DNA from 2 places in the Herbaspirillum sp. BH-1 genome. Region 1 is predicted to be linked to the other one. Evidence: riboswitches for the same ligand, from Rfam matches in the RefSeq annotation. Region 1 holds a riboswitch; the other holds the start of a gene.
The links. A riboswitch is a leader RNA that binds a small molecule or an ion and turns the genes downstream of it on or off. The one in region 1 is predicted to bind cobalamin.

Region 1 (9,922 bases):
TATGCCTTGCCCAAGGTGGTGCAGGCCTTCACCCAGAAGTATCCGAAAGTGCATCTTTCATTGCTGCAGGGCAATCCCAAGCAGATCACCGAGATGGTCCGCAACGACCAGGCCGACATCGCCATTGCCACCGAAGCCCTGGCCTCGGGCGAGGGGCTGGTGTCGCTGCCCTGCTATCAATGGGAGCACGTGGTGGTAGTGCCACCCGAGCACCCGCTGCTGCAGTCCAGGAGCCTGACCCTGGAAGAGATCGCGACCAATCCGCTGATCACCTATGACTCGGCCTTCAGCGGCCGCAGCAAGATCGATCACGCCTTCTCGTTGCGCCAGTTGAAGCCCGACGTGGTGCTGGAAGCCATCGATGCCGACGTCATCAAGACCTATGTGGAACTGGGCATGGGCGTGGGCATCATCGCCGGCATCGCCTTCGATGCCGAGCGCGACCGGGGCCTGCGGGCGATTCCGGCGGGCCACCTGTTCGGTACCAATGTCTCGCGCGTGGCCTTGAAGCAGGGCGCCTACCTGCGCGGCTATGTCTATACCTTCATCGAATTGCTGGCACCGACCCTGAACCGCAAGCTGATCGCCCAGGTGATGGAGGGAGAGAAGGACATGTACGAGCTCTGAGCCCGCCAAGGGGTTGAGGACAAGACAAAACGGCCGGATCGATGACGATCCGGCCGTTTTGCCTTGTCCGTACTGCAGTGCGGCTTATGCCACGGCAGTGCGCTCCATGTCGCGGCAGCCGTCCAGCAGGAAGGACAGGCCCACCACCAGCACCAGTTCGCCCTCGGCCGAGCGGGCCGTACCGGTGATGCCGGCCGTGTGGATCGCGGTCAGCGGCTTGATCACCAGGTCGGCCGTGCCTTCCACCGATTCCACCCCCAGGATGTAGGGATGCGGTACCGCCATGACGATGCCCACGCGCTCATTGCCCGGCTCGTAGCCCAGGACCCCGGCCAGCGAATTGACCGGCAGCGGACGGCCCTGGTCGCGCAGCACCGGCGCACCGCCGACCTCGTCGAAGGTCTCCGGCAGTTCCACCACGCGTTCGACCACCGCCATCGGCAGGGCCAGTGGGGCGCCGGCGCAGCGCACCAGCATGGTCGGGATGATCGACAGTTCGATCGGCAGGCGGATCGAGAACTTGGTCCCCTTGCCGATGGTGGAGTCGATGCGGATGGTGCCGCGATGCTTTTCCACGGCGGTCTTGACCACGTCCATGCCCACGCCGCGTCCGGAGACGCTGGAGGCCACTTCCTTGGTCGAGAAACCGGGCAGGAACACCAGTTGCAGCGCCTCGTCCGAGGTCAGCGCCTGGTGTTCGGTGATCAGGCCCTTGGCCAGCGCCTTGTTGCGCAGCATGTCCGGGTCCATGCCCTTGCCGTCGTCGAACACTTCGATCATGACGCTGCTGCCGGCCTGCCAGGCGTGCAGCGAGATGGTCGCCTTGTTGGACTTGCCGGCGGCGGCGCGGTCCACTTCGATGCCGTGGTCCAGCGAGTTGCGCAGCATGTGCACCAGCGGGTCGTAGAGGCTGTCCACCACCACGCGGTCGACTTCGGTATCGGCACCGGTGATGACCAGGTCCACGTCCTTGCCCAGGTCCTTGGCCAGTTCGCGCACCAGTCGCGGGAATTTCTGGAACAGTCGGCCCACCGGCTGCATGCGGGTGGACAGGGTGGCACGTTGCAGTTCGCTGGAATAACGCGAGGCGCGGCCCAGGGTTTCGGCCAGGGTCGACATCAGCGCGGCGGCCGTGCCTTCGAACTTGAACTGTTGCAGCTTTTCCAGCAGCACGGCGGCCTGGTTGGCGGCTTGCACCGATTCGCCGGCCACTTCCAGCAGGGCGTCGAGCTTGCCGGCATCGATACGGATGCTTTCTTCCTTGGCGCCGCCGCCCGAGTCACTGGCACGACGGTTGTGCTGGGCGGGTGCTGCAGCCTTCGGTTCGCCATCGGCAGCCGGGGTGGCGGCCGGAGCTGCCGCTGCAGCCACAGGGGCTGCTGCCGGCGCGGTGTCGGTCGCAGCCTCAGCCGCAGGTGCGGCCACTGCGGCGCCTGGCACCAGGGCCCGGTACAGCGCGGGCCAGTCCAGCTCGCCATTCTTCATCACGCTGGCGCTGCCATCGACGCTGGCCGCCGGGGCGCTGGCGGCTGCCGCAGCCACCGGCGCGGCCGCAACCGGTGCCGCTGCAGCAGGGGCGGCGGCCGGAGCCGCATCACTCTTGCCTTCGATGGCCTGGGTCAGGATGTCCTTCAGTTCGGCCGGCATCGATGCCAGGCTGTCGGGCGCGGCGCCATTGGACAGTTCGTTCAACTGGTCGGCCACGAAGCCGCTGGCCTGCAGCGCTGCTTCGATCGCCAGCGGCGTCACCGGCGCCTTGCCGGTACGCAGGGCGTCGAACAGGTTTTCGGTCAGGTGGCAGGCCGACACCATGGCCGGCAGGTTCACGAACCCGGCGCCGCCCTTGATGGTGTGGAAGGCGCGGAAGACCGCATTGAGGATTTCAAGGTCATCAGGATGTCGTTCGAGCGTCAGCAGATGCTCTTCCACGTTGGTCGCCAGCTCCAACGCTTCAACGACAAAATCCTTGAGCATTTCGTCATCCATTAGAACCCCAGGCTGTCGAGTAAGTCGTCCACATCGGTCTGGCCCATGGCGGTACCCGGCGAGGCGGGGCCGTTCATCAGGGTAACCGGCTTTTCTGCCTCGATCTGGGCGCGCACTTCAGCCGGCGCATTGTCGCGCAGCAATTGCGCCAGTTCGCGTTCGGCGGTGGCAGTGATGCCCACGATCTTCTTGATCAGCTGGCCGGTGATGTCCTGGAAGTCCTGGGCCATCATGATTTCCAGCATGCGGGCCTTTTCCGCTTCGGTCGATTCGATCACCGAGGTCGAGAACTTCTGCGAGTCGCCCGCCAGTTTCTTGAATTCTTCGATGTTCAGCTGGCCGGCATAGAGCTTGGCCCAGCGGTCGTTGATGTCCTTGGCCTGCTCCTGCAGTCGGTCCTGCGCGGGCATGCCGGAGTCCAGCGCATTGAGCACCTTGTTGGCGGCCTGCTCGGTCAGGGTGGCGATGTGTTCCAGGCGGTTCTGGGCGTCGCCGATCTGCTCGGCCACGTCGGTCAGGGAGCGGTCGTAGCCCAGTTCGCGCATCGAATCATGCAGCAGACGGACGATGCCGCCCAGGCGTTCATACATGGGCTTGTCGCTCTGATCTTCCTGCGCCTGCTGGGCATCGTCGCCCGCGCCGGCTGCCCCACCAGCGGCACCGTCGGCCGCGCCAGCCTCGCCGGCGGTCATGCCCGGTAAGGTCTGTGAGGAAATTTCGTCAAACAATGCTTCCAGATCAACGTCGTCGCTCATGATTACTGATTCTCCCAACAAATGTGGTGCGCTCGGCGGCGCACTGCTATGCAAAGTTGCCCGTAGGCGGATCAAATGCGTCGTTCCGGGAGGCACAGCAACCGTCCCATCCGGGATATCCAATAGATATCGGCAGGCAAGGGCGGAGTCTGAAGGCTCGCAGACCACGACAACGATTCAGGGATGACAGGTGAGGCCAGCGGACCAGACGGTCAGCGGGTCGACGATGCCATGGCGCCGAGTATAGGGCCGGGTACAGCCATCTCATCGGCCAAACAGCGAGTGAAATCCCCCCATTTGTTTCGTTTTTTCGCCCCTTGTGGCAAGCCGGCTCGGGGCGTCTCTCCGAAATAAATTCGTAAAAAATCGAATTTTTTCGATATAAGTTCGAATTCTATCTGGCTTTTTCTTGAAAGCAATACGCATGCCGGGCTTGTGCTGATTTACATCAGGATGGCCCGTGGTCTTGCATTTGGCCGCTTTTTGCCTTGTATTTGGCGGGCGCCGGCCTGTCGCGACTTGTGATGCCCGCCCGGCACGCCTACAATGGCGCCGTTTTGGTGCCCGCCGGCGCGTTCTTGCCGGCAGTTAAACGGGAAACACGCACCAGTTCGGTTCGCAGCATGCGGGCGGGGCTGGTCAAGGTGTGCTGCCCCCGCAACGGTAACCAGGCGCCGGCGATACAGTGACACCGTGACGAGACGTCGCGTGTTGCCGGCAACACCATCCCCCATGCCACTGTGCAGGTTCCGTGTCCGGTTCAATCGGCCAGCGCTGGCCGGCTGACGTACACGGCGCTGCATGGGAAGGCCGATGGTCGTGCCTGCAGCCCGGAGACCGGCCAGAACGGGAGGAAACTGCGCGTGGCGATGCCGGTGCGGCTTCCGTTGATTCCGGCCCGCGGGGAAGCAGGCCGGACCACTTCACCGAGTCTCTTTTCCATGCATAACGTCATTTCCCCGGCCAGCCACGGCGGCCAGCGTCCCCTTTTTGCGCTCAGCCTGGGCAGCACCCTGATCCTGTCGGCCCTGGCGCAGACATCCCTGGCCGCGAGCGGCACCCCGGCCACCGACCCGGCGGCCGCACTCGCGCCGGTGGTGGTGTCGGCCTCGCGTTTTCCCAATGACCCGACCTTCCCGCCGGTGGCGGCCACCGTCATCACTGCCGAGCAGATCCGAGAAGCCGGCATCGACAATGCCAATGAAGCCATCCGCAAGCTGGGTGGGGTGTATGGCCGCCAGAGTCTGGCCGGGCCCAGGGACTTCCCGCTGGACCTGCGCGGTTTCGGCACCAATGGCGACCAGAACATGGTGGTGCTGCTGGATGGCGTGCGCATTTCCGAAAACGAACTGAGCACGCCGCTGCTGTCCTCCATCCCCATCGAAAACATCGAACGCATCGAGATCGTGCGTGGCGGCAGCAGCGTGCTGTATGGCAGCGGCGCCACCGGCGGTACCATCCAGATCATCACGCGCCGGCCGCAGGCCAACAGCGGCCACGGCACCGTGGTGGGCGAGGTCGGCAGCCAGGGGCTGCGCGGCGGACGGGCGCTGGTCTCGCGCGGCTGGGACAACTTCTCCATCGACGCCAGCTATGCCAAGTCGCGCAGCGACAACTGGCGCGACAACGCCCAGTCCAGCCAGGAAAACCTCAGCTCCACCGTGCAGTGGTTCGCCAGCGACTGGCGCTTCGGCCTGCGCGCCACCCTGTCGCGTGCCGACTTCGGCCTGCCCGGCAGCCTGACCCAGGCACAGTACGAGGCCAATGCCCGCCAGACCAGCAAGCCGCTGGATCGCGGCTCCTACGACAACGACAGCGTGACGGCCTTCCTGGAACGCCGCTTCGGCGCCTTCGATGTCGCCGCCGAGCTGGCCCACCGCGAAAAGATTTCCCGCTCCAGCTATGTCAGCAGCGCCTCGAGCGCCCAGGTCAATATCCGTGGCACACAATTTTCGCCGCGCCTGCGTCATGTGATCGACCAGGGGGCGTGGAAGAACGAAGCCATCGCCGGCATCGACCTGAGCGAATGGACGGCCTATAACAACGCCAGCTATGGCAACAGCGACGCCGCCCAGCGCTCCAAGGCGCTCTACCTGCGCGACGAAATCGAATTCGCCCGCAATGCCCGCCTGGCCGCAGGTGTACGGCGCGAAGTGTTCAACCAGCAGAGCGACTCCGGCTTGTACGACCGCAACAGCGCCGTCAATGCCTGGGACCTGCAGGCCAGCTATGCGCCGCTGCCGCTGCTGCGCGCCTTTGCCAAGACCGGCCAGAGCTATCGCCTGGCCACGCCGGACGAAAACGGCTACACCGCGCTGCCCACCGGTGCCGTGCTCAAGCCCCAGGTGTCGCACGACCTGGAGCTGGGGGCCACCCTGGGCAAGACCGGGCAGCAACTGACGCTGCGCTGGTTCCGCCACCGTCTGCGTGACGAGCTCTATTACGATCCCACCGCCAATGGCGGCTTCGGTGCCAACAGCAACCTGGCGCCGACCCGCCATCAGGGCGTGGAAGTGGAGGGGCGGCTGCAACTGACCGAAACCCTGGGCGTGAACGCCACTTACCAGCACATCGACGCCCGCTTCGAGGAGGGGGCCAACAGCGGCAAGCAACTGGCGCTGGTGCCGGCCAATACCTTCACCACCCGGCTCAACTGGAAGTCCGGCCAGCACAGCGCCGATGTCGGTGCGCGCTGGGTGGACCGCCAGCGCATGGGCAACGATTTCGCCAACACCTGCGCCAAGATGCCTTCCTTCACCACCTTCGACGCCCGCTACGCCCTGCGCGTGAGCGCCTGGGAATTTGCCCTGACCGGAACCAACCTGGCCGACCGCAAGTATTACTCCCAGGCCTATGACTGCAGTGGCGGTTCGGTCTCGGGCATCTACCCGGAAGACGGCCGGGCGGTAAAATTCACGGCCCGCTATGACTTCTGATGCGGACTGCATGAATTTTCCTTCCTGATCCTAGCCGCCGATGCGACGTTTCCTCCCCGTGCTGTGCACCTTGCTGCTGCTGTCCCTGCTTTCGCTGACGGCAGCGGCCTTGTGCGGCAGCACGGGTTGCCTGCGTCCCTCGGCCTCGGCCGATACGGTCTCGCTGCTGCTGTCCCTGCGCGTGCCGCGCGCGCTCACGGCCTTTGCGGTGGGCGCGGCACTGGCCTTGTCGGGCGCATTGATGCAGGTGCTGTTGCGCAATCCTCTGGCTGACCCTTATGTATTGGGCCTCTCCGGTGGTTCGGCGGCGGGTGCTCTGCTGGCCATGTTGGCGGCGCTGCATCTGGGCTGGCCGGTACAGTTGGCGACCGCCCCGGGGGCGCTGCTGGGCGCGGCCGTGGCCATGCTGCTGTTGTTCGGCCTGGTGCGCCAGTCGCTGCGGCATCTGGCCATTTCGCCGCTGCTGTCCAGCCAGCGCCTATTGCTGACCGGCGTGATGCTGGCGGCTGGCTTCGGTGCGCTGATTTCCCTGGCCTTGTCGGTGGCCCCTGACGCGCAATTGCGAGGCATGGTGTTCTGGCTGATCGGCGATCTTGACGATGCCCGCTTGCTGCCGGTGACGGCAGCGGTATTGATACTGGCCTTGCTGTGGGCCTTGCGCTATGCACCGGCGTTGAACCTGCTGGCGCGAGGCGATGCCTTTGCCCAGTTGCTGGGCGTACCGGTGCTGCGGTTGCGGGTGATGGTGCTGTGCACGGCAGCGGCCTGTACCGCCATGGCGGTGGCCATGGCCGGCACCATCGGGTTTGTCGGACTGGTGGTGCCGCATGGCCTGCGCCTGTTGATCGGCAACGACCAGCGACTGCTGTTGCCCGGTGCCATGCTGGGCGGCGGCGCGGCGCTGACCCTGGCCGACCTGCTGGCGCGCACCGTGGTCGCCCCGGTGCAGTTGCCGGTGGGCGTGATCACGGCGCTGATCGGGGTACCTTGCTTCCTGTGGTTGCAGGCGCGGGGGCGTTCATGAGCGCGCCAGCTTCTTTCATACTGCAGGCGCAGCAGGTGTCGCTGCAGGTGGGCTCCCGTATCCTGCTGGAAGGTTTGGACTGGCAGGTGCGACCCGGGGAATTCTGGTGCGTGCTGGGCCGCAACGGCATCGGCAAGAGCACATTGCTGCACGCCGCCGCCGGCTTGCAGCCGACCCATGCCGGGCAGTGGCAACTGCTGGGGCAGCCCCTGCAAGGCCTGTCGCCGGCGGAGATGGCGCGCCATCGCGGCCTGCTGCTGCAACAGCAGCACGACGCCTTTTCCATGCCGGTGATCGAGGCGGTGCTGGCCGGACGTTTCGTGCATCACGGCGGCTGGCAGCCCAGCACGCAGGATGAGGCCCTGGCGCTGGAGGCGCTGGAGCGCGTGGGTCTGTCGTCGCTGGCTGCGGCGGACCTGCTGACGCTCTCCGGTGGCGAGCGCCAGCGCGTCGGACTGGCGACCTTGCTGGCGCAGGACACCGACCTGTATCTGCTGGATGAGCCGACCTCGCACCAGGACGTCGCCGCGCAACTGCAGCTCATGACCCTGCTGCGCACCCTCGCCGCAGGGGGCAAGGGCGTGGTGGCAAGCTGCCACGATATCAACCTTGCCAGCCGTTTTGCTACCCATGTGCTATTGCTGGCCGAGGGGCAGCGCTGGGCGGGGCCTGCACAAGAGATATGCCGGCCTGCAGCGCTGGAGGCAGCCTTTGGTTGCCGCTTCGTGCAGGTTGCGACAGACGGGATGCTGCAGTTCCTGCCCTTGCCAACCGCCTGAAAACCACGTGGCTTGCGCGCTACATCCACGTCACAACATTCACTTCAATCTCAAGATCTAACGATTGTGATGTCGTGAAACTGCGAGATTTTGGTCGCCATTTTTCTTCGCGCTTTTCCCTGCATTGCCCCACTTCTATCATCGCTGCCCGCTATCCGGTCCACCTACTTCGTGTTTCCGGTAGCCGCGCCCGGCCAGTCCATCCAGTCTGCCCGGAAGTTTCTTTCACATCATGACAAGAGGAACAGATGAAGAAAATGCACCTAATGGCCGCCGGCTTGCTGTCGGTCGCCTGTGCCACCGTGGCGGCACAGGCCGTGAAGTCCGGGCCAGGCTTTTATGTCGGTCTAGAAGGCGGCGCAGCGCACTACGATATTGATGTCGAGCATTCGCCAGGCACCATCGAGAAAAACGATGCTGGCATGATTCGTTTTGGGGGCGGGTATCAGTTCACGCCCAATTTCTCTGTCGAGATGGGCTACTTCCGCATCGGCGCAACCAGTTTGGAAAAGACGGACCGCTTCTCGCGAGACAGTGCCAAGGGACGCGTGAGCGGCTTCGATCTGACGGCCGCCTACAAATTCTCCAACGTCCTGCCGGGCGTCTATTTCAAAGGGGGGATCACCCAGGCCAAGTTCACCGAAGATGTTCGCTATGAGTATAGTGGTTTTGGATTTTCCGGCAGCGTCAGCGAGCGGGCGTCCAAGTCGGGGACCGGTTACCTGCTGGGTCTGGGCTATGAACACGATCTCAGCGAGATCGTCAGCATCAACGCTGGCTACACCCGTTATGAAGGTCTGGCCGGCCACTCCAATGCCGACGTGAACTTTTTCGCAGCCGGCCTGAAATACCGCTTCTGAAGATCACTCCCTGATCCTCGACATCCCTCCTGGCGAGGGATGTTTTTTATGGTGCAGGCGTCATCCGGCGCGCCTGCTCCAGCTTCCCGCAGACCTCTTCGGCGGCCTCCAGCACTCTCGGCCCGGCCCGGTTCATCCAGTCCGCATTGATCGTGTAAAGCTGTCCGTCGCGCACTGCGCGCAGGCGCGGGAACTGCTTCCAGCGTTCCAGCGGTTGGTCGCGAGCGTCACCGGGGGTGAGGATGACCTGGGGATCGGCTGCCAGCACGGCTTCCACGCTGATGGTGGGCGCCAGTTGCGGCAGGTCGGCGAAGAGATTGCGGCCACCGCACAGGCGCAGCACTGCCGAGGCCATGTGCTGGCCGTTGAGCGTCATCAACGGCTGGCTCCAGATCTGGTAGAACACGCTCACCGGCGCACGGCCCTGGTAGTGCGTGGCCAGTTGTTGCCAGCGGATGCGGAAGGCAGACCCAGCGGCTTGTGCGGTGGTATCGCTGCCCGCCAGGTGACCCAGCTTTTCCAGAGAGCTTGCCACCATGCCGAAGTCGGCCGGCTGGCTCTCATAGACGGGGATGCCGAAGCTGCGCAGGCGCGCAATCTGGAGCGGCTTGTTGCCGCTGTGCCAGGCCACGATCAGGTCCGGTTTCAGGCTGAGGATGCGCTCCATGTCGAGCGCGTTGTAGCCGCCCAGGGTGGGCAGGCTGGTCGCTGGCGGGGGGTAGTCGCTATGGTTGCTCACGCCAACCAGTCTGGCGCCGGCACCGGCCGCGTAAAGCAGTTCGGTCACGTGCGGTGCCAGGCTGACGATGCGCTGCGCCGGTTGCGCCAGGGTCACGCTCTGGCCCAGGTCGTCCTGCACGGTAATCGCCGCATGGGCGGCAGCGCTGCTGAGCAGGGCCAGGACGGCCAGTCCGAATGGCGCGGCCGTCCGCATGCGTCAGACTTCGAGGTTGTC
Region 2 (9,922 bases), on a different contig from region 1:
GTTCCAGGAATTCACGCATGGCCGGGTCGAAACCATAGGTCTCGGCCAGTTGTTGGTACATCCAGTCGTCCAGCACCTGGGCGGTGGCGTCGTAGCCGAACAGGTAATCGACGGTGGCGGTCAGTTCCAGGCCACCTTTGTAGCCATGGCGACGGATGCTGGCCAGCCACTTGGGATTGACCACCCGGGCGCGGAAGACGCGCAGGGTCTCTTCCTTCAGGTCACGCACGGCGGCGCGTTGCGGGTCATGGCTGTCGCCGAAGTAATGGCGCGGCTGCTGGCCCGACAGGGCGCGGATGGTGGCGATCATGCCGCCGTGGTACTGCAGGTAGTCATCGCAGTCGAAGATGTCGTGCTCGCGATTGTCCTGGTTATGCAGGGCCACCTGCACCCCGGCCAGGCGCTGGCGGAAGGCCTCGCGCTGGTCGGCGCCCTGCACCTTGCGGCCATAGGCGAAGCCGCCCCAGTTGATGTAGGCCTCGGCGAAATCGGCCTGGTCCTGCCAGTTCTTTTCCTGGATCAGGGGCAGGATGCCGGCGCCGTAGCTGCCGGGCTTGGCGCCGAAGACGCGGTAGGCCGCCTGGGTGGCGGCCTCGGCCTGGCCCAGCCCGGTTTGCAGGCCCTGCTGCAGGTCGCGCAGGTAGTGCTTGCGCACGAAGTTCATGTGTTCCGGCTCGTCGGCGGCGATGGCCAGTTGCACGGCGTCGTCGATGAGTTCGATCAACTGCGGGAAGGCGTCGCGGAAGAAGCCGCTGATACGGGTGGTGACGTCGATGCGCGGGCGCTGCAATTCTTCCAGCGGTACCAGCTCGACCCCGGCCACTTGCCGGTTGCCGGCGCGCCAGAGCGGGCGTGCGCCCATCAGCGACAGAATCTGGGCGACATCGTCGCCGTGGGTGCGCATGGCGCTGGTGCCCCAGATGCTGATGGCCACGCTTTCCGGGTAGTCGCCGCTTTCGCGATGATGGCGCGCCAGCACTTCACGCGCCAGTTGCTGACCCACGCGCCAGGCCGATTGCGAAGGGACGCTGCGCGGATCGACCGAATAGAAATTGCGGCCGGTGGGCAGGATGTGCGCCATGCCGCGCGTGGGCGAACCGCTGGGGCCGGCCGGGATGTAGCCACCACGCAGGCCGCTGAGCAGGTTGCCGATTTCTTCGCTGGTCTGGTGCAGGCGCGGCACCAGCTGTTCGCAGGCGAAGGCCAGCACACGGCGCAGTCCGCTGGCCTGGTCCAGCGTCGTATGCGCGGCCGGGGGCGTGGTCCGCTTCACCGGCGCAGCCGATGGACGGGCCAGCGCGCGCATGCCGCCCAGCACGCTGCCGGCGCTCTTGCCCAGGGCGGGTTGCAGGCGCGGTCGCTGCTCGGGACTGGCCTGCTCCAGCGCCGCGAAGACGGTTTTGAGTACGCGGTCGATGGAGTGGACGGCGAAGTTCTGCTGCTGCAGAGCCTGCATCAGCGCAAGGCACAGGGCGTCGATGGCCTCCAGCGCATCGGCGCGGGTGACGATGGCGCGACCGGCGCAACGGGCCAGGGCGTCGTCGATGTTGAGGCGACGGCCCTTGTGTTCCAGCAGCATGTCCAGCGACAGGCCGAACAACCGTGCCACCTCTTCCTGCAGACCCGGCAGGTCCTGATTGGGCAGGCGGACCAGGGCCACCAGCATGTCGGGCATCTGTGCCTGATCGGGCATGCGGCCGAGGATGTGCAGGCCGTCGCGGATCTGCGCCGCGCCCAGTTCGCAGAGGTAGCCGTCCAGATCCTCGATCAGGTGCGCCACGCCGGCGCCGTCCAGTTCGGTCAGGGCGTGCGGGAGTTCGCCGTCTTCGTGCGGGTGGTCGTGATCATGATCGTGGTGAGCATGATCGCCATGATGGTGATGGTGGTGTGCATGTCCATGGCCGTGATCGTGGTCATGATCATGGTCGTGATGCAGCAGCTTGTACTGCAGGTCGGTATCCAGGTTGGTCTGCCGCACCAGTTCCCAGATCTGCTGCTGCAGCAGCGGCAGCTTGGCCGGGTCCAGCACTTCGACCTGGTAATACTCGTCCACCAGTTGCGTCAGCTCGGCCAGCGCGCCATAGCTGTCGGCGGTGGTCATCGGCGGCGTCAGATGGTCCACCACCACGGCGTGGGCGCGGCGCTTGGCCTGCGAGCCCTCGCCGGGGTCGTTGATGATGAAGGGATAGAACAGCGGCAGGTCGCCCAGCAGCGCATCGGGGAAGCACTCCTCGGACAGGCCCACGCCCTTGCCGGGCAGCCATTCCAGCGTGCCGTGCTTGCCGACGTGGACGATGGCGTCGGCGCCCCACTCTTCGTCCAGCCAGCGGTACAGGGCGTAGTAGTGATGGGTGGGCGGCAGGTCGGGCTGGTGGTAGATGGCGTCCGGGTCCATGCCGTAGCCACGGGGCGGTTGCAGGGCGACGAAGGCATGGCCCAGGTCGAGGCCGGCGATGGCCAGGTGCTGCTCATGCACATAGGCCTGGCCGGGCGCGGCACCCCACTGGCGCTCCATCCTGGCCTGCAGGGCCGAGGGCAAGGCGGCGAACCATTGCGCGTAACGGGCAGCGGGAATGCGGGCGGCGGCGCGACGCAACTGGTCTTCGGTGAGCAGGATGTCGTCGTAGGAACAGCGGTCCACCAGTTCATGGATCAGCGCGGTACCGCTGGCCGGCAGGTCGGCGATGGCGTAGCCGTCGGCCTGCAGGGCGCGCAGCACGGCCATCAAGGACTCCGGTGCGTCCAGCCCGACGGCATTGCCGATCTGCGCGGCCTTGCTGCTGGAATTGGTGAAGATGAAGGCGATGCGCTTGTGCGCATTGGGCGTGGTGCGCAGGCGCACCAGCCGCTGCGCTAGGCCGGCGATGCGATGCACGCGGTCCGGCAGCGCCCGGTACTGCACAGCGCCGCTGTCGGTGACTTCCTTGAAGGACAGCGGCACGCCGATGATGCGGCCATCGAACTCGGGTAGCACCACGTTCATGGCGGCGTCCAGCGGGTTCATGCCGCGCGTGGAATGCTGCCACTGGTCTTGCGTCATGCCGCTGGTGATGGCTTGCAGTACCGGCAGGTCCAGCTGTTCCAGTACCGAGACCGACCAGCCGGCCGGAGTGACGCCACCGGCGGTGATCTCGCCCATGGCGAAAGAGGTGGTGTTGATGATCAGGTCCACCTGGCCGGCGCCGAAGTATTGCAGCGCGGGTGGCAAGGCGGCGCCGCTGGCGGCCGACACCCGCAGCGAGGACGTGAAGACTGGCAGCACGTCCAGTCCGCGGGCTTCCAGCGCGGCCACCAGCGCGTCGATGAAACCGGTATTGCCCGAGAGCCAGTGCGCCCGGTAAAAGATGATGCCCACGGCCGGCTTGCCGGCGGGCGCGCGGGCGCGCAGGGTCAGCCAGTCGGCGATGCCGGCATCCTGCTCCAGGTCGGGATGGTAGAGGCCGTGTTCGGGGAGTGCCTGTGCCGGTGCATAGCCGTAGCCGCTCAGCAGCAGGCGGTCGGACAGGCAGCGCAGCATCTGCGCCAGGTTGACGCTGCCGCCGCCGTTGAAATAGGCCAGCGCCTGCTGCTGCGCATCGACCGGCGCGGTGGAGGCGGCGGCCAGTTCGGCATCGGGCTCGCCGGTGCCGGACAGCAGGATCAGCTGCCGGCCCTCGGCACGCGCCACGCGCAGCAGCTCGGGCAGGCCATTGACGGCGCCCAGACGGCCAAGGATGCGCAGCACGATCACCTGCGCCGCCGACAGCTCTTCGCGCAGCATGTCAGCCAGGGTGCGGCGCGGCTGCCCGTGTTCATCGGTGTCAGCGTGCAGGCCTTGCAGGTCGTAGCCGGCCACCGGGGGAAAGTCCGCCGGCAACTGGCTGCGGGCGGCGGCCAGCATGGCCAGATCGGTCGGGGCGTGGGTGAGCAGGACGATCTGCGGACGGGCGGCTGAGGTCGCTGAAGTGGCTGATTCAGACATCGCTGCGCTCCGGTTCGGGATGGACGTCGCCGCTGCCCAGGCGATGGAAGACCAGGTCGCTGACTTCGCGTCCGCCTTCGAGGTGTTCCACCACCACGCGCTCGATGGCGCTGGCGTCTTCGCAGCGGTACCACACCCCTTCGGGATAGACCACCACCACCGGCGCCTGGGCCTTGCAGGCCACCATGCAATGGGTGCGGGTGCGCTTGACGCGCAAGTCGGGACGGGCGTCGATCTGCTCGCCCAGGACGCCGAACATGGCTTCGGCCAGGACACCGTTCTCGGTGCAGCGCGGGCCGACGCACATGAGCACGTGGCGGTGATGAGTTCTCATTGCTTCACTTTCAGAGGCGCCGCGACGCTATCGGCGTTGGCCGGACAGCCAACGCCAGACGGTTCAACCGAACCGGCGGTAGAAGAAACCGGTCAGGCCGCCCAGGGCCAGCCAGAACACGGCATTGGCCATGGCGGTGGCGCGGATGAAGGCTTGCGCCAGCTCTTCCGGCGCGGCACTGCCATGCAGCTCGGGTTGCGGCGCGCCGACCAGGTGCGGCACCACCAGCAGCAGTACGGCCAGGACCTTCCACCACCAGCCACGGCCGAACACGAACAGCCCCAGGCTGGCGGCGGTCATGACCGCCGTCATCACCCACCACAACTGGCGTGCGTGGAGGGGCGCGGCCAGGGTGCCCGGCACTTCCGGCGGCAGGCCCAGCGAGGGCGCGACAAAGAACACGCCATAGCCGGCCAGGCCCCACAGCAGGCCGCTGCGCCAGCCGACACGGCGACCGCTGATGGCAAAGGCGGCCACCAGCATCAGGGCGAAGCCGACTGCCATGCTGACGTTGGCCAGCACGGTATAGCCGGTGCGTTCGGCGCCGTCAGCCGGCTCCCAGGCGTTGGGGTCGTGCTCATGTGCATCGCCGTGACTATGGGCCGGGGTGCCGGCCGCATGCTCATGCGCCGGGGCGGCATCATGATCATGGTCATGGGTAGCGGCGGCGGCCGGGGCAGCCTCTTCGGCCGCTTTTTCATACTGCTCGGCCTGGAGGATGATCTTTTCGACCTGGAATTGCTGCACACCCGACAGCAGCACGCCCGACAAGGCGCCTGCCACCACCACGGCCGACGCCATGCGCCGGAAGACGGTCCAGTTCATTGCACGCTCCTCAATGGCAGGGGAAACCGGCCGAATGGCGCCCGTCGTGGGCGGCATTGTGCAGCTCGACCTTGGAGGCGAAGCCGGCACCGTAGATCAGGGCCACGCCCAGCACAAAGGCCAGCAGCGACGGCGCGATGCGATCGCGCCAGACATGGCTGCCGGCGTGGGAGGATGAAGTGGTGCTGCTGGCATTGAGACCGGAGGTGGTGGACATGCGCGTTCCTTGGCTGGATGGATGGAACGGAGAAAGCCACACGTGAAGCGCCCATGCACGATCCGGTCGTCCACGGACGACGCTGGCCAGGGCCTGCTCGGAAACATGATGGAAGCTGTCCGCATGATCGCCCTCCGCGAATCATTGAAGAATTTGCCACTGGCCGGTCTCCGGGCTGGCGGGATGAAGTCTCAAGGTCTGAGGCTTCGCGGACAGGCGCCTTCCCATGCTCAGGCACAGTGGCGTAGTGCGTGTCCTTCCTCGCTTACCGTTGCGGGGGCAGCGCCGGCATTGGCCGCACGTGGTCGCGTGGGCCGCACCGGCTTCCCGTTTGAATCCCTGGCGCGGCTGCGCGCGGGATACCAGAAGCAATGCTAGGGGCGAAGTATAAAGGCGGGGGGCCGGTTGGGCAACACGGCGCTCAGCGGGCCGGGTCGGTCGTGGCTGGCGGCGGGGTGGCCAGTTTGTAGTAGAGATGGAGGTCGCCGCCCATGCCGAACGGGATACGTCCCACGAAGACCGCACGGAGTTGCCTGCCGCCCCGTTCTCCGCGCAGTTCCATCAGGCAGAGGTAGCGCTGGCCCAGGTGGCTCAGCAGGGCGAAGGAGGCCTCCTGCGGCCGCTGCACGGTGGACGCTGTCTCCGCGCCGAGGGCGATGGCGCGGTCGATGTAGCCGCGATGGGAATTGACGAAGAGGTAATCACCGGCGCCGGGGTTGCCGCTGGCATAGCCGATGCGCCAGCGGGAGTTGTCGCCATCGGGCAGGTAGAGGCGGTAGGGCGACAACGGGCCCTGCTCCAGCATCTGCACCCGGCCGGCGATAGGGTCGACGCCGACCTGGCCGTGGCCGATGCGGTCGACGCTCAGACAGGTATCCAGCACCACATCCGGCAAGGACGGGGCGGCCGGACTGGCCACCATGCAGATGAACAGCAGGGCCAGTGGTACCGAACGCCGCAGCGGTACGCACCAGCGACAGACAGCGTTAAGGCAGCAGGTGCAGCGGGTGCAGCAGGTCAAGAACTGGCTCCAAGATCGTGCAACAGGACGGCACTGGCACACCCAGCCCCGGATTCGCCGCCATCGTTGCAGATGTGAATTTTCTTTCATATCAGAAAATTCTGAATGAACATGAGGAAAGCCTGCCTGACCAGATGGATGCCACGCCTAACGCCCTGAACGCGGCTCCTGGATGATGCCCTCGAACAGTTTCAGGGCCACGAAATGCCATTGCGCCGACTCGACATCGTAGAGCGCGACCTGATTGACCGGCTGCCCCGGTCGCGCCGTGCCCGGGATGCGCCGGATGGCCTGCAGCGCCTGGCGGTGACGCTCGGCGTCGCTGGCGGCCAGCATCCGGGCGTGCGATTCGGCGTGGGCGAACAGGCCAGCCTGCTCCCACAGGCGTTCATGGCATTCCAGCACAGGCAGCTCGATGCGCAGATGGATGGCATCGATCAGGGGCGATATCACTGCGCTGTGCGCCGAGGACAGGCGCAACAGCCCGCCATCGCGACGCACCACCAACTGACCGTCGTGGGCGCCCCAGGCCACGTGCAGGCAGTAAGGCAAGCGTTCCGGCTGGTAGATCAGCAGTTCGTCAGGGGTGAAGGCGGAGGCTGCCATGACCTCGTAACGGTCGGGCGCCAGGGCATGCCAGGCGGCGTCGATACAGGCCTCGAAGGGAGAAAGGTAGACCACCATGGCGTTGGTGCCGGGGCCGTTGCCATTGTCGCGGGTGCGCTCGCACATCACCTGGCACAAGCCATCGGCACTGGCCAGGCCGGTGGCGCGGATCAGCACGTAAAGCGGTGTAAGGGTCTGAAGCAGGTGCCGACGGTGACTGCGACGGCGGCCAGGGTGGCCCGGGTGCCCGGGGGCAATGGGTAGCTGATAATCGTCGGACAAGGCCTGCACTCCTCTGTGAAAACGGGGGGTGGTCAGCCGGAAAACCGGGATGGATGCCTGTGGGAAGTGTTACCAGCGATGCTGCAAGCTGCCCTGCCCGATCCGTCCGTACCTGCTGCCAAAACGGCATGTTTTCACAGTTGTAAGGCACTTGACATGGGAATTGTCTGAATGACGCAAGGTTTCGATGCAAGCCGTTCGCGGTCACCGTGATTCAGAATTCACGCTGACCAGCTGCAGGCCCCTGCAGACGATTTTTTACTTCAGTTTTTACATTATCAAGCTGAATAGCTATGCGCAGTTCGGCCTCCGCGAGGTCCGTCTTCCTGCGCCCTCTTCTGCCCGAAGGACGAAAAATGCAGGCGCGGCCGGATCCGGCGGCGCCTGCAGTGTACTCATGAGGCCAGCATGACGCTGACCAGCGCTACATCCCAGCCCTACATCCGTATCGGCTTGTCGGACGGGCGCGGGTTCAGTGGCGGATCTTCCACCGGGACCGGATCGTCGTCCGGCAGCTCCGGCGGGGGCAGATGCGGGTCGTGCGCAGGCGGGGTTTCCTGGGGCGTATGCAGGGCGATATTCAATGGGCCTCCTTGGACGATGTCGATGGCACGCTGCTCGCCGCAGCGCGAGCTCCTGGTGAAATCAGCGCTGTGCAGTGGGGTTCTGGTGAGGAATCGGATCCTGCGGCGGCGTCGGGTCCAGTGGCGGGACTTCCACCGGGGGAGTGTCCTGGGGCTTGTGCATGTGATTCTCCTTGGGAAAAACGGGGGGTGGGTCGGCACCGGGTGCCGGCTGTTCGGGTAGCACGCCATCGTCGGCGTTGGACCATGGGTCCTCGGTGCCGTCGGGTTCTACCTGGCCAGGATGCGGCACGGTCGAAGACAGTGCAGTATCTTCAGGCTTAACGCCCGCCACGCTACCGGGCGGCCTGAGCAAGGCCGCTTCAGGCGCGGCCGACGGGTGGGAATGAGACTGTTCCATGCGATCCTCCTTGCCGGGCTGGAATGGAATAATGGAATGACTCATCTTACGAAGCCCGCGCCCCGCTCTCAGCCAGACATCGGCCGATTCCCCTGTAGGAAGGACGGAAAACAACCGTCAACGGAAAATAAAAAGCCGCCATCCCCGATGAGGATGGCGGCGCTGAGACGGCCTGAGGGTGCTAGGGCCTGCCGATTCAATCCTCCTTGAGGGCGCGGCTGACGATTTCCTGGGCTTCGGCAAAGATCTTGTCCAGGTGGGTCTGGTCGCGGAAGCTCTCGCCGTAGATCTTGTAGATGTTCTCGGTGCCGGACGGACGGGCAGCAAACCAGCCGTTGTCGGTGACGATCTTCAGGCCGCCGAAGGCCTTGCCGTTGGCCGGCGCCGTGGTCATCACTTCGCGGATCGGTTCGCCAGCCAGTTCGGTGGAACTGACATCGGCCGGTGACAGGCGCGACAGCCTCGCCTTCTGCTCGGGCGTAGCGGCGGCTTCCTTGCGGCCGTTCAGGGGCGCGCCCAGTTGCCGGGTCAGGTCGGCGTAGATCTGGCCCGGGTCGTTGCCGGTGCGGGCCGTCATCTCGGCCGCCAGCAGGGCGGCGGTGATACCGTCCTTGTCGGTGCTCCAGGGCTGGCCGTCGAAGCGCACGAAGGAGGCGCCGGCGCTTTCCTCGCAGCCGAAGGCCAGGCTGCCGTCATACAGCCCATCCACGAACCACTTGAAACCGACCGGCATTTCCAGCAGCTTGCGGCCCAGATGATCGGCCACGCGATTGATCATCTGGCTGGACACCAGCGTCTTGCCGACGGCAGCATCGGCACGCCATGCCGGGCGATGACGGAACAGGTAGTACACCGCCACCGAGAGATAGTCATTGGCCGGCAGCAGGCCCGTGCTCTTGGCGACGATGCCATGACGGTCATGGTCGGTATCGCAGGCCATGGCCACATCGAAGCGATCCTTCAAGGCAATCAGTTCGCTCATGGCGTAGGGCGAGGACGGGTCCATGCGGATCTGTGCGTCCCAGTCCAGCGGCACGAAGCGGAAGCTGGCATCGACATCGGTATTGACCACTTCCAGGTTCAGCTTGTAGCGATCGGCAATGGCCGACCAGTAGTGCAGACCGGCGCCGCCCAGCGGATCGACGCCGATCTTGACGTTGGCACCGGCGATGGCGGCCAGGTCGATGATATTGGGCAGGTCGCCGACGTAGTTGTCGAGGTAGTCGTAGCGGCGCGTGGTGTCGGCCTTCAAGGCCTTTTCGAAGCTGACGCGCTGCACGCCCTTGAGCTGCTGTTCCAGATAGGCATTGGCGCGCTTTTCGATCCAGCCGGTGACATCGGAGTCGGACGGGCCGCCATTGGGCATGTTGTACTTGAAGCCGCCGTTGTCGGGCGGATTGTGGGACGGCGTGACCACGATGCCGTCGGCCAGCTTGTCGCGGTGCACGCGGTTGTGCGTGAGGATGGCATGCGAGACGGCCGGGGTGGGGGCGTAGGGGCTGCCCTCGGCCAGCATGGTCACCACTTCGTTGGCCGCCAGCACCTCCAGCGCGCTGTGCCAGGCCGGTTCGGACAAGGCATGGGTATCGATGCCGAGGAACAGCGGCCCCTTGAAGCCCTGCTCCTTGCGGTAGTCGCAGATGGCCTGGGTGATGGCCAGCACGTGCCACTCGTTGAAGCTGTGGGCATTGG

Region 2: another riboswitch for cobalamin. It lies ahead of HBH1_RS17405 (CbtB domain-containing protein); the one in region 1 lies ahead of HBH1_RS21605 (TonB-dependent receptor family protein).

Annotation. Positions count from the first base shown of each region.
Region 1 covers NZ_PKOI01000022.1:45,909-55,830, forward strand. Annotated here, with positions in the region: gene HBH1_RS21590 (CysB family HTH-type transcriptional regulator) at 1-627, shown strand, start outside; gene HBH1_RS21595 (chemotaxis protein CheA) at 712-2,613, opposite strand; gene HBH1_RS21600 (protein phosphatase CheZ) at 2,613-3,368, opposite strand; cobalamin riboswitch at 3,910-4,229, shown strand; gene HBH1_RS21605 (TonB-dependent receptor family protein) at 4,310-6,304, shown strand; gene HBH1_RS21610 (FecCD family ABC transporter permease) at 6,345-7,328, shown strand; gene HBH1_RS21615 (ABC transporter ATP-binding protein) at 7,325-8,107, shown strand; gene HBH1_RS21620 (porin family protein) at 8,356-8,967, shown strand; gene HBH1_RS21625 (cobalamin-binding protein) at 9,014-9,901, opposite strand; gene panC (pantoate--beta-alanine ligase) at 9,905-9,922, opposite strand, start outside.
Region 2 covers NZ_PKOI01000014.1:463-10,384, reverse strand. Annotated here, with positions in the region: gene HBH1_RS17420 (cobaltochelatase subunit CobN) at 1-3,961, opposite strand, end outside; gene HBH1_RS17415 ((2Fe-2S) ferredoxin domain-containing protein) at 3,954-4,295, opposite strand; gene HBH1_RS17410 (CbtA family protein) at 4,359-5,120, opposite strand; gene HBH1_RS17405 (CbtB domain-containing protein) at 5,131-5,337, opposite strand; cobalamin riboswitch at 5,481-5,719, opposite strand; gene HBH1_RS17400 (hypothetical protein) at 5,759-6,358, opposite strand; gene HBH1_RS17395 (hypothetical protein) at 6,506-7,246, opposite strand; gene HBH1_RS25250 (hypothetical protein) at 7,684-7,830, opposite strand; gene HBH1_RS17390 (hypothetical protein) at 7,892-8,230, opposite strand; gene pgm (phosphoglucomutase (alpha-D-glucose-1,6-bisphosphate-dependent)) at 8,427-9,922, opposite strand, start outside.